DNA from 4 places in the Kluyvera sp. NPDC087067 genome. Region 4 is predicted to be linked to each of the others. Evidence: predicted binding sites of a transcription regulator. Region 4 holds the regulator's gene; each other region holds the start of a gene.
What was found. Region 4 encodes PurR, which represses purine synthesis genes. Its sites were predicted from a motif close to CANGCAAACGTTTGCNTG; they were not measured.
Positions count from the first base shown of each region.

Region 1: tusA (sulfurtransferase TusA) is a predicted target of PurR. The motif match lies at 1,683-1,700, and genes of this name have one in related genera.
Region 2: pyrD (quinone-dependent dihydroorotate dehydrogenase) is a predicted target of PurR. The motif match lies at 979-996, and genes of this name have one in related genera.
Region 3: purL (phosphoribosylformylglycinamidine synthase) is a predicted target of PurR. The motif match lies at 1,820-1,837, and genes of this name have one in related genera.

Region 1 covers NZ_JBIUZS010000005.1:58,022-61,141, reverse strand. The annotation lists gene ACIPDS_RS14085 (MFS transporter) at 1-248, shown strand, start outside; gene ACIPDS_RS14080 (DcrB family lipoprotein) at 282-839, opposite strand; gene ACIPDS_RS14075 (7-cyano-7-deazaguanine/7-aminomethyl-7-deazaguanine transporter) at 913-1,578, opposite strand; gene tusA (sulfurtransferase TusA) at 1,760-2,005, shown strand; gene ACIPDS_RS14065 (bifunctional metallophosphatase/5'-nucleotidase) at 2,204-3,120, shown strand, end outside.
Region 2 covers NZ_JBIUZS010000001.1:209,052-212,171, forward strand. The annotation lists gene pepN (aminopeptidase N) at 1-123, shown strand, start outside; gene ssuE (NADPH-dependent FMN reductase) at 256-831, opposite strand; gene pyrD (quinone-dependent dihydroorotate dehydrogenase) at 1,082-2,092, shown strand; gene zapC (cell division protein ZapC) at 2,258-2,800, shown strand; gene ACIPDS_RS00900 (YcbX family protein) at 2,797-3,120, opposite strand, start outside.
Region 3 covers NZ_JBIUZS010000008.1:203,456-206,575, forward strand. The annotation lists gene purL (phosphoribosylformylglycinamidine synthase) at 1-1,743, opposite strand, end outside; gene mltF (membrane-bound lytic murein transglycosylase MltF) at 1,990-3,120, shown strand, end outside.
Region 4 covers NZ_JBIUZS010000001.1:696,508-699,627, reverse strand. The annotation lists gene ACIPDS_RS03385 (MFS transporter) at 1-328, opposite strand, end outside; gene ACIPDS_RS03380 (YnhF family membrane protein) at 489-578, opposite strand; gene purR (HTH-type transcriptional repressor PurR) at 873-1,898, shown strand; gene punR (DNA-binding transcriptional activator PunR) at 1,916-2,827, opposite strand; gene punC (purine nucleoside transporter PunC) at 2,939-3,120, shown strand, end outside.

The DNA.
Region 1 (3,120 bases), on a different contig from region 4:
GGGCGGGATTCTCGCTCGTATTCCCGGCGCTCGGCGTGGTGGCCGTCAAAGCCGTGCCGCCGCAAAACCAGGGGGCGGCGCTGGCAACCTATACCGTCTTTATGGATCTTTCGTTAGGGATAACCGGGCCGCTGGCGGGGTTGATGATGGCGTATATGGGAGTGTCGACAATCTATATCGCGGCGGCGGGGTTGGTTACCGTGGCCCTGTTGTTGGGGTGGCAATTAAAAAAACGGCCTCTGGCGTAACGACGCGAGAGGCCATTTCAACATCATAGAGAATTAGTTGATGACTAAAGTATTAATGATGTTTTCCGCAGCGGTCTGCGCCTGCTGCTGATTGTCCGCTGGCAGCGTGACCTGAATGGTCAGCAGTTTGCCGTCGACTTTACCGAGAACCACGGAAGAGTAAGCGGTCTGGCCTTTAGCAGAGATAATGCTGTCGAGCTGCTGAAGGGGGTGGCCTTTTACGTCGATGGATTTATTGGTCACCACCTGCAGCTGCGGATCGCGGTTGCGCTGCTGTTCTTCCAGGCGTTTTGCCATGACGGCCAGATCTTCGTTAGTCCCATCACCCACGATAACGATGACCGCTTTCTGGCCGGTCGCGTCGGAGTAAACGTGCATGTTGTTGCTTTGCGTCCCCAATTTGCCGCTCTGATCGCTCATACCGGCAGGTAACGTGAAGCCTACCTTACCGTCTAACAGGCTGATGGCCTGCCCGGCGGCGTCACTTGCGGCAGCCGAACCCTGTGCGGGGGTGCTGGTATCGCTGTTATCACAGGCAGCAAGACCCGCGACCAGCAGGCCAATACCAACATATTTCACCAATTTGCGCATTGACTTCTTCCTTTCGATAAACAGCCACTAACGGCTCATTTATCTATCTTATCACAACCAATGTCATGAACTCTTAGCCGGGCTGTACTACGGATAAATCAGATTTATCTGCCAGCCTTTTCATCAGCATATTCAACAGTACGCCATACATTGGCAGGAAGAACGCAATGCTAATGAGCACTTTAAAGGTGTAGTCAACAAGGGCGATTTCCACCCAGTGCGCCGCCATAAAAGGATCGGTGCTGCGCCAGAACGCGATAAAGAAGAACGCCAGCGTGTCGCTGATATTACCGAACAGCGTGGAAGCCGTAGGGGCCAACCACCAATGACGGCTTTGACGCAGACGGTTAAACACGTGGACATCGAGGATCTGCCCTAGCGCATACGCCATAAAGCTGGCGGCCGCGATTCGCGCAACGAACAGGTTGAAGTGTGCGAGCGCGCCAAACCCCTGCCATTCGCCCATATAAAACAGAGCAGAAATAACGTAGGAGATCATCAGCGCCGGGATCATCACGGCGAACACAATGCGTCGCGCCAGCGGTGCGCCGAAAATCCGCACGGTGAGGTCGGTGGCCAGGAAAATAAACGGAAAGCTAAACGCGCCCCAAGTGGTATGGAAGCCGAAAATGGAAACCGGCAGCTGCACCAGATAGTTACTGGAGGTGATCACCAGTAAATGGAATAGCGATAGCCAAACCAGCGCATGTCGGCGCTGTAGCGAAGTAAAGGGAGTCATATTGTACCTTTTTAGTGGTTGGGGTGAGGGAACCCAATAATCTGCAAACCCATTGCAGGGGCGGAATAATACTGCTTTCCCGCCTCATTGCAATGGTTGTTTTTCGCGCAATCGTTAACCTTGTTGCGTTGCCAGACCGTCAGCGTAAACTAAGGCCGTTTTTTCTGACCACGAGATTCTCATGACCGATTTGTTTACCCGCCCAGACCATACCTTAGATGCCCAAGGGCTACGCTGCCCGGAACCGGTGATGATGGTACGCAAAACCGTGCGGACGATGCCGGTGGGCGAAACGCTGCTGATTATTGCCGACGACCCTGCCACCACGCGTGATATTCCCGGCTTTTGCCGTTTCATGGAACATGAGCTGATTGCTGAGCAGACCGAGTCGCTGCCGTATCAATATCTGCTGCGCAAAAGCCATTAATATTTGCTGCGCCTGCGACAACCTACAATGTATTGATTTTTCGTGGTTTGTCCGGCGTGGCTGTCATCCCGCATTGCTAAACTCCCCGAGCTTGAGCTGCCTCTCAGTTTCACTGTTTGCCCTGTAAAGTTGCTGGTATAAATCTTGATGTGAATCGCATAATTTCTCCTCGATTCCCTTTCGGCACATCAAATAACAATGAAAAAATCGTTTCTTGCGCTTTTACTTTGCTTCGGTACCTCTGCGGCGATGGCTGAACCCGTCAATATCACTATCCTCGGCACCTCCGATCTCCATGGCACCTTCGTTCCGTGGGACTACTCAACGGATACTGAAAATCTGGCGGGCAGTCTGAGTCAGATTGCCACCCAGATTCGCCAGGTGCGGCATGAACAGCCCAACGTCATTCTGGTTGACGCGGGTGACACCATTCAGGGCAACTTTGTCGAAACCTTCAAGAACGACAAAACCAGTCCGATGATCTTAGGTTTTAACGCTCTGGACTATGACGTCTGGGTGATGGGGAACCATGAATTCGACTTCGGTCTGAAATCGCTGTCGACCTCGCTTAACCAGTTTAAAGGGACGGCACTTGCCGGCAATATCCTCTGGGACAGCGGCAAACCCTATTTACCGGCTTACAAAATCATCGAACGGCAAGGGGTGAAGATTGGCATTATTGGCATGGATACGCCGATGACCGCCGAATTTGCGAAAGGCACTGACCGGGTAAAAGGGCTTAACTTTACCGATCCAGTTGGCGCGGTGAAACAAACTATTGAGCAGATTCAGGGACAAGTAGATGCCATCGTGCTGGTGGCGCATATGGGGATTGATAACGAGAACCAGCGACCGGGCACCGGCGTCGGCGATATTGCGCGAGCGAACCCAGAACTGGCGGCTATCGTCGCCGGGCATATGCACGTAAAAGTGGATAAAGAGGTGATTAATGGCGTTATTGTCACCGAACCGGATAAATACGGTCGCGCGCTGTCGCGTATCGATTTGCAGTTTGAGCAGCATAACGGCAAGTATGTGCTGATTAACAAAGACAGCTACACCTATTCCATCAAAGGCATGAAATCCGATGCGCCGCTGGAAGCGATTTATCAGCC
Region 2 (3,120 bases), 490 kb from region 4:
ATCCGCTTAAAACGCTATGACGCAAAACGTCAGGCGCTGATGCGTGCGGCGCTTGAGCAATTGAAAGGTCTGGAAAATCTGTCCGGCGATCTGTACGAGAAGATTGCGAAGGCGTTAGCCTAAGCACTGGTAGCCCGGCCGAGGCGTTAGCGCCGACGCCGGGAGGCTCGGAGCCTGTTCCCGGCGTCACTTCGTTCGGCCGGGCTACATTATCAACAAAAACGCCGCTGAGGTTCCCTCGCGGCGTTTTCTTTATCAAACATGTTCGGCCCGTCTTGCCGTACCTAATGCGGGAACCTGAATATCCCGCCGGTGTAATGCTTGCCAGAAAGTCTCCAGCGCGCTATCCAGACGATGATGCAAATTCGTGCTGAACTGCGGTTTATGCTGGTAATCGGTCACCTGACTGTCGTCAGCAAATACGCCTTGCAGGATCTCCTGCGCCTTCAGCGCATTCAGCACCGGTTTCAGGGCGTAGTCCACCGCCAGCATATGTGCGACCGTGCCGCCGGTGGCGAGCGGCAATACCACTTTACCTTCCAGCGCGCGCTCAGGTAACAGATCGAGCAGCGCCTTCAGCGCCCCGGCGAAAGAGGCTTTATAAACCGGCGTAGCAATAATCAGCCCATCCGCATGCGCCAGTTGTTCGGTCAGAGCTTGCAGGGCCGGGCTATCGAAACGGGCATAGAACAAATCCTCCGGGGAGAAATTTTGCAAATGCCAGTGGAAGACTTCGACATCTGCCGTCGATAATTTCTCCCGCGCGTACTCGAGTAAGGCGCTGGAGCGGGAAGGGAAGCGGGGACTACCGGCTAAAGTAATGACGCGCATGAACTCTCCTTATAACTAAAAACAAACATTAATCTAAATTTCATAACATTTGCATGAGTGTCGCAGAGCGCATAAGGAGGGCGAAATACTTTTTCCAGCGTTGGTTTACCAAAAAAGGCATAAAGGATTGCTGTGCGGGGGAGAAGCAAAGAAAACGTTTGCGCTTTTTTTGCCATAGGTCAATTCCCTTTCTGCGCGTTATCGCACATAATACGCCCCCGGTTTGCACACCGGGAATCCAGGAGAGTTCATGTACTATCCCTTCGTTCGTAAAGCACTTTTTCAGCTCGATCCAGAGCGCGCTCATGAATTAACATTTCAACAGTTACGCCGTATCACCGGCACCCCACTCGAAGCGCTGGTGCGCCAGAAAGTGCCGCAAAAACCGGTGACCTGTATGGGTCTGACGTTTAAAAATCCACTGGGGCTGGCCGCGGGCCTGGATAAAGATGGCGAATGCATCGACGCCTTAGGGGCGATGGGATTCGGCTCCATTGAGATAGGTACCGTCACCCCGCGTCCGCAACCAGGAAACGACAAACCGCGTCTGTTCCGCCTGGTTGATGCTGAAGGGTTGATCAACCGTATGGGCTTTAACAATCACGGCGTTGATAACCTGGTCGAGAACGTTAAAAAAGCGCATTTTGACGGTATCCTGGGGATTAATATCGGTAAGAATAAAGACACTCCGGTAGAGCAGGGTAAAGATGACTATCTGATTTGTATGGAAAAAATCTATGCCTACGCCGGTTATATTGCGATAAATATTTCCTCGCCAAATACCCCAGGGCTGCGTAGCTTGCAATATGGCGAAGCGCTCGATGATCTACTTTCCGGTATTAAAAATAAGCAATCTGAGCTTCAGGAAAAACATCACAAATATGTTCCTGTGGCGGTGAAGATCGCGCCGGATCTTTCTCATGAAGAGTTGATCCAGGTTGCCGACAGTTTAGTTCGTCACAATATTGATGGTGTAATTGCGACCAATACGACATTAGATCGTTCTTTGGTTCAAGGGATGAAATATTGCGATGAAATGGGTGGCTTAAGCGGTCGTCCATTACAATTAAAAAGTACCGAAATTATTCGTATGCTGTCAGCAGAATTAAAAGGTCAGCTGCCGATCATCGGCGTTGGCGGTATTGATTCAGTGACTGCGGCGCGCGAGAAAATGGCGGCAGGAGCTTCACTGGTACAAATTTATTCCGGTTTTATTTTTAAAGGCCCACCGTTGATTAAAGAAATCATTACCCATATCTAGTCTTTTTCCTGGTAATGTGATCCAGGGCTTTATTTCCGGCCCTGGTTGCTTTATATTTCCCTACTGTTGCTTATTTAAACATATTAGTCTTTTATTATTCAGGGCAACGTAACACAGCGGAAGAAACGGGCACAGCATTGGATGCGAAAATGATGGGGGAGAGCAATGCGAATTAAACCTGATGATAACTGGCGTTGGTATTATGATGAAGAGCACGATCGAATGATGCTCGATTTAGCCAATGGTATGTTATTTCGCTCGCGTTTTGCCCGCCGCATGTTAACGCCCGATGCATTTGATCCTACCGGTTTTTGCGTTGATGATGCCGCACTCTATTTTTCTTTTGAAGAAAAGTGCCGCGATCTACCGTTGTCCAAAGAACATCGCGCTGAGCTCATTTTAAATGCGCTGGTGGCAATCCGTTTCCTGAAGCCGCAAATGCCGAAAAGCTGGCATTTTCGTACCCATCACGATGCCTGGTCACCGACGACCGGCGACGCCGCTTGCGTGTGGCTAAGCGATGACAATAGCCAGGTGAATCTTTTAGTGGTTGAACCCGGCGAGAACGCCGCATTGTGTCTGTTAGCGCAGCCAGGTCTGGTACTTGCGGGGCGCACAATGCAGTTAGGCGATCCGATTAAAGTGATGAACGACAGGCTGCAACCGCAATTCGGAAACGTCGGTTACAACCTGGAACAAGCGGTTTAACGCTTTAGCTTCAGCGCGGTTTTAGGTACGCAACTGCAACTCAGTATCGTTCCGTCCTGGCCAATGGCGCTCTTCTTCAGCGGAGTCACTTCGCCTTCAAGTAACGTCACACGACAGCTTCCACAAAGTCCGGCACGGCAGGAATATGGAACGCGAATTCCCTGTTGTTCAAGCTGTTCGAGCACAATCTGCTGATTATTACCGCTAAATGCGCTTCCTTCCCACTCGATCTCCACCTCTGCATCCTGCTCGGCCTGCGGCGCAAGCGTGTCATCGGTTTTCCCGGCCGCGTAGGTTTTGGCCGTGCCGGTTGCGAGAAT
Region 3 (3,120 bases), on a different contig from region 4:
GGTCGCTTCACCAATCACCGCATAAGGTGCACGTTCGCGCTTGCACAGTTCATCAAATAACGGCAACTGGTCAGCGGACACCGCCAGTACGTAGCGCTCCTGGGATTCGTTACACCAGATTTCCAGCGGGCTCATGCCCGGCTCATCGCTTAAGATATCGCGCAGTTCAAACTTACCGCCGCGCCCACCATCGCTCACCAGCTCCGGCATGGCGTTTGAGAGGCCGCCTGCGCCAACGTCATGGATAAACAGAATCGGGTTGGCATCGCCCAACTGCCAGCAGCGGTCGATAACTTCCTGGCAGCGGCGTTCCATTTCCGGGTTATCGCGTTGTACTGAGGCAAAATCGAGGTCAGCGTCAGACTGACCGGAGGCCATTGAAGAGGCCGCACCGCCGCCCAGTCCGATATTCATCGCCGGGCCACCGAGGACGATCAGTTTTGCGCCAACGACGATCTCGCCTTTCTGCACATGATCGGCGCGGATGTTGCCGATCCCGCCCGCCAGCATAATCGGCTTGTGATAGCCGCGCAGTTCTTCACCGTTGTGGCTGTTCACTTTCTCTTCATAGGTACGGAAGTAGCCGGTTAAGGCCGGACGGCCAAATTCGTTGTTGAACGCCGCGCCGCCCAGCGGGCCGTCGGTCATGATATCCAGCGCGGTGACGATACGATCCGGCTTGCCGAAATCTTCTTCCCACGGCTGTTCAAAGCCTGGAATTCGCAGGTTGGATACGGAGAAACCTACCAGACCGGCTTTCGGCTTCGCTCCGCGCCCGGTGGCACCTTCGTCACGAATTTCACCGCCAGAACCGGTTGCCGCACCCGGCCACGGCGAGATAGCCGTCGGGTGGTTGTGGGTTTCCACTTTCATCAGGATATGGGTCGGCTCCTGATGGAAATCGTAGCGACCGGTGGCGTGGTCGGCAAAGTAGCGCCCTACCTCGGAACCTTCCATCACGGCGGCGTTATCTTTGTAAGCTGACAGCACGTGATCCGGCGTGGTTTCGAAGGTGTTTTTGATCATTTTAAACAGCGATTTCGGCTGTTGTTGACCGTCGATAATCCAGTCGGCGTTGAAAATTTTATGACGGCAGTGTTCGGAGTTCGCCTGCGCGAACATGTACAGCTCAATGTCGTTCGGGTTGCGCCCCAGTTTGTTAAACGCATCTTGCAGGTAATCAATTTCATCATCAGCCAGCGCCAGGCCAAGGCGGATGTTGGCGTCAATCAGCGCCTGACGTCCCTGCCCTAGCAGGTCAACGCAGCCAACCGGTGCGGGCGTATGATGAGCAAACAGTTTTTGTGCATCTTCGAGAGAGTCGAATACGCTCTCCATCATTCGGTCATGCAGTTCTGTGGCAACGGCTTGTACCTGCTCAGCGGTCAGGCTGGCCGCGTCAAGATAGTATGCGACGCCGCGTTCTAAACGCAGAACCTGCGGTAGGCCACAGTTGTGGGCGATGTCGGTAGCTTTTGAAGACCAGGGAGAGATAGTGCCAGGGCGGGGAGTGACGAGCAGCAGTTTTCCGCTCGGCGTATGGCTGCTTAGGCTTGGGCCATACTGCAACAGTCGCACAAGCCTGGCCCGCTCTTCTTCATTAAGCGGCGCTTCCAGGTCGGCAAAATGGACATACTCAGCGTATATATTGCTTACCGGGAGGTTGGCTGCCTGAAAACGCGTCAGCAGTTTGTTAATGCGAAATGCAGACAGTGCAGGCGAACCACGCAGAATTTCCATCATAAGTCTCTCGTCTTCTCAGCTTTCAGTGTGCGCAATGGGGGGAGAACGGGCGCTATTATAGAGAATCCTGCGCCGCGACGAAACCGTTTGCGTCGAAATAAAATCAGCGGCGCGCTTTACCAATAGGTGTGACCTACTTCTCGAATCAGTTGCCAACTGGCGTAATGTTAAGCAAAATGCCGCTCAATCTATAGCAAACCGTAACGTCGTCAGGGATTTATACTTACATCTGGGCGAATTAACTATTTGAAAAAACTTAAGATTAATTATCTGCTCATCGGCGTTGTCACGCTGTTGCTGGCAGCGGCCCTATGGCCCTCCATTCCCTGGTTTGGTAAACCAGAAAACCGAATCGCCGCGATCCAGGAGCGGGGGGAGCTGCGCGTCAGTACCGTGCATTCTCCGCTGACCTACAGTACCTATAATGATAAAGATATCGGCCTCGATTATGAGCTGGCGCAGCAGTTTGCGGATTACCTTGGCGTAAAGCTAAAAATCACCGTGCGTCAGAACATCAGCCAGCTTTTTGATGACCTCGACCATAACAATGTCGATATGCTGGCGGCGGGGCTGGTCTATAACAGCGAACGGGTCAAAGACTATCAGCCAGGCCCGACCTACTACTCCGTATCGCAGCAGCTGGTTTATCGCGTGGGCAACACGCGGCCACGAAGCCTGAGTGACATCGGCGCAAACCAACTCACCGTCGCACCCGGGCAGGTTGTGATTAGCGATCTGCACAATTTAAAACAAAAGAAGTATCCCGACCTGTCATGGACCGTGGATGATAAGCGCGCGTCGGTCGATCTAATGCAGGCCGTTATCGATGGCAAGCTGGATTACACCATTGCGGATTCAGTAGCTATCGGTCTGTTCCAGCGCGTGCATCCTGAACTGGCGGTCGCGCTTGATATCACCGATGAGCAGCCGGTCACCTGGTTTAGCCTGCAGGATGATGACAATACGCTTTCTGCGGCGATGCTCGACTTCTTCAATAATATTAACGATGACGGTACGCTCGCGCGTCTTGAAGAAAAGTATCTCGGGCATGGCGATGATTTTGACTATGTCGATACGCGCTCATTCCTGCGCGCGGTCGATAACGTGTTGCCCGATTTGCAGCCGTTGTTTGAAAAGTATGCCAGCGAGATTGACTGGCGTTTGCTGGCAGCGATTTCCTATCAGGAGTCGCACTGGGATCCCCTCGCCACCTCCCCGACCGGCGTGCGTGGTCTGATGATGCTGACGAAAAATACGGCCCAAAGTCTTGGGTTAACCGATCGCACCGACGCTGAGCAGAGCATCAGCGGTGGGATGCGTTACATTAAAGATATGATGGACAAAGTTCCAGATACCGTACCGCAAGGCGAACGCATC
Region 4 (3,120 bases):
AAGCACCATGGTTAAGGCTCGTGATAATACGCGACACCATTAAGGTGGTGTAGTCCGGCGAGAACGCCGACAGCACATTGCCGAGGGTGAAGATAGCCATCAGGAAAATCAGCGCATTACGGCGACCGCGATGCGAAAGCAACAGGGTCATTAGCGGCGCGCCTACCATCACACCAACGGCATAGGCGCTTATCAACATACCGGCGGCAGGAATGGAAACATCAACCCCTTTCGCGATAACCGGCAAAAGTCCCATCGGCGAGAATTCGGTGGTGCCGATACCAAAAGCCCCAATGGCTAACGCCAATAAAGGAAAATTCATTTTCATACAAAAGCTCCGCTAAGCCATACGCAGTACGCGGCATGACAACATGGGGCAAAAGCATGACAGCAATCACAGAAAAACAGAAGTGTACAAAACAGCAAAAGATTATTGCTATTTGGATAACAATAAAACGAGAGGGAGCGAATGCTCCCTCACAGGGGGATTAATGCAATATCGCGGTAAACGCCGCCGCGACGATCAGCGCGAGCGCAACGAAGGTAGTACCGAGTGACAACTTAAGGTCGGTGCTCATCAATTTTTCTCCTTTTGATTACCACAGTAAAACTGCGTTTAATCATTTTTGCACACTTAATCGCAAAAATCTTCACAGATTTAGCAGGATGATGGTTTTTGTTCTTCCACTTTGCGTCAGGATAAGTCAAAATTCGACGCTTATTTATAAGCGAACCGGCCATTGACCCCCTCCTGTCGTCCTGTATCGTTTTCCCGGCGAAATGCAATCTGCAAGATTGTACCAGGGTGTGTGAAGGCAAACGTTTTCCTTTCGGTATTTTCAGGGGCAGGCCAGGGTCTGGAGTGAGATGGAATGGCAACAATTAAAGATGTAGCGAAGCGCGCAAACGTTTCCACTACAACCGTATCACATGTTATTAACAAAACCCGTTTTGTCGCTGAAGACACGCGTGAAGCGGTATGGGCAGCGATTAAAGAGCTGCACTACTCGCCAAGCGCCGTCGCGCGCAGCCTCAAGGTTAACCACACCAAATCGATTGGTTTGCTGGCAACCAGTAGCGAGGCGGCTTACTTTGCTGAAATCATCGAAGCCGTTGAGAAGAACTGCTTTGAGAAAGGCTATACCCTGATCCTTGGCAATGCGTGGAACAATCTGGAAAAGCAGCGCGCGTATTTGTCAATGATGGCGCAAAAGCGCGTAGATGGCCTGCTGGTGATGTGTTCTGAGTACCCGGAATCGCTGCTGTCGATGCTCGAAGAGTATCGCAACATCCCGATGGTGGTTATGGATTGGGGTGAAGCCAAAGCCGACTTTACTGACTCAGTCATTGATAACGCCTTTGAAGGCGGGTATATGGCGGGTCGTTACCTGGTGGAACGTGGGCATCGTGATATCGGCGTTATCCCAGGGCCGCTGGAGCGTAACACCGGCGCGGGCCGCCTGGCAGGCTTTATGAAAGCGATGGAAGAGACGATGATTAACGTCCCGGCCAACTGGATTGTGCAAGGCGATTTTGAGCCAGAATCAGGCTATCGCGCAATGCAGCAAATCCTGTCCCAGCACCCTCGCCCCACCGCAATCTTCTGCGGCGGTGATGTGATGGCAATGGGCGCGCTGTGTGCAGCCGATGAAATGGGGCTTCGTGTTCCTCAGGACATCTCGCTTATCGGCTACGATAACGTGCGCAACTCTCGCTTCTTTACGCCTGCGCTGACGACGATTCACCAGCCAAAAGACTCGCTGGGCGAAACGGCCTTCAATATGCTGATGGATCGTATCGTCAGTAAGCGTGAGGAGTCGCAGTCAATTGAGGTCCATCCACGCCTCATCGAGCGCCGCTCCGTGGCTGACGGCCCGTTCCGCGACTATCGCCGTTAAGTCCCTATGCGGACGCCCTATTCCGGCGTCCGCAGCCATTCATCGTTTAACGTCTCACTGTCCCCTAAATACTCTAATAGCCAGCTTAGCGCCGGCGAGGCTTCGCTTTGCTGCCAGGTCAGGCAACAGGCGGCATCCGGGAACGGATTTTCTAAGGTTAAGGCGACCCACTCACCGCTATCAAGCCACGGCTGCGCCCGATGTCCGGGGATCATTGCCGCGCATAGCCCTGCGGAAATGCACGTTTCCGAAGATGCCCAATCGGGGACAACCACTCTTTTCTGGTTATCGAGAAGCCAGGTGGTGCGCTTAGGCAATGAACGAGACGTATCCTCAAGCACCAGTGAGGGCCAGTTGCGCAACACATCATCGCTGAGCGGCCCGTCCATTTGGGCGAGCGGATGGGCATGGGAAACCACACAATGCCAGTTAAGCATCCCCATATCACGAAAAGCAAAACGTCCGCCAATCGGGATAGCCTGGGTGGCACCAATCGCTAATTCCACGCGACCATCCGCCAGCGCGTCCCACACGCCGTTAAATACCTCCTGAAAAACGATAAGCTCGACATCGTTAAAATGACGATAGAAATCTACAATCATCTGTCGCGTTCGCGCCGGTTTAACGATGTTGTCTACCGCAATAGCCAGTTGCCCCCGCCAGCCGTTGGCAATCTGCTGACACTGTTGACGGGTGATCTGCATTTTTTTGATAACAGACCGTCCCTCTTTCAAAAACCAAACGCCCGCAGGCGTAAGTTCCACATCCCGATGGCGCCGTTCAAACAGCGGCACCGCCAGCCATTCTTCTAACTGGCGGACGGTATAGCTCACAGCAGAAGGCACGCGATGAAGCTCCTGCGCCGCCGCGCTAAAGCTACCGTTACGCGCCACGGCATCAACCACTTCCAAAGAATATTCAGACCACATTTTCTGCCTGCAAAAATTTTGAATCCATGACTCAAATATTAGCGTTTCACAACCACCAATGCACTCTCTACACTCTGCGGCATTGTTTATTGATGATAGAAAGGTCGTATTATGCAACCGGGGAAAGGATTTTTAGTCTGGCTAGCAGGGCTGAGCGTGCTGGGTTTTCTGGCAACAGATATGTATTTGCCGGCCTTTGCGGCCATTCAGGAAGACCTGCAAACGCCGGCCTCCGCCGTGAGCGCCAGCCTCAGTCTGTTCCTTGCAGGCTTTGCGGTTGCCCAGCTGTTATG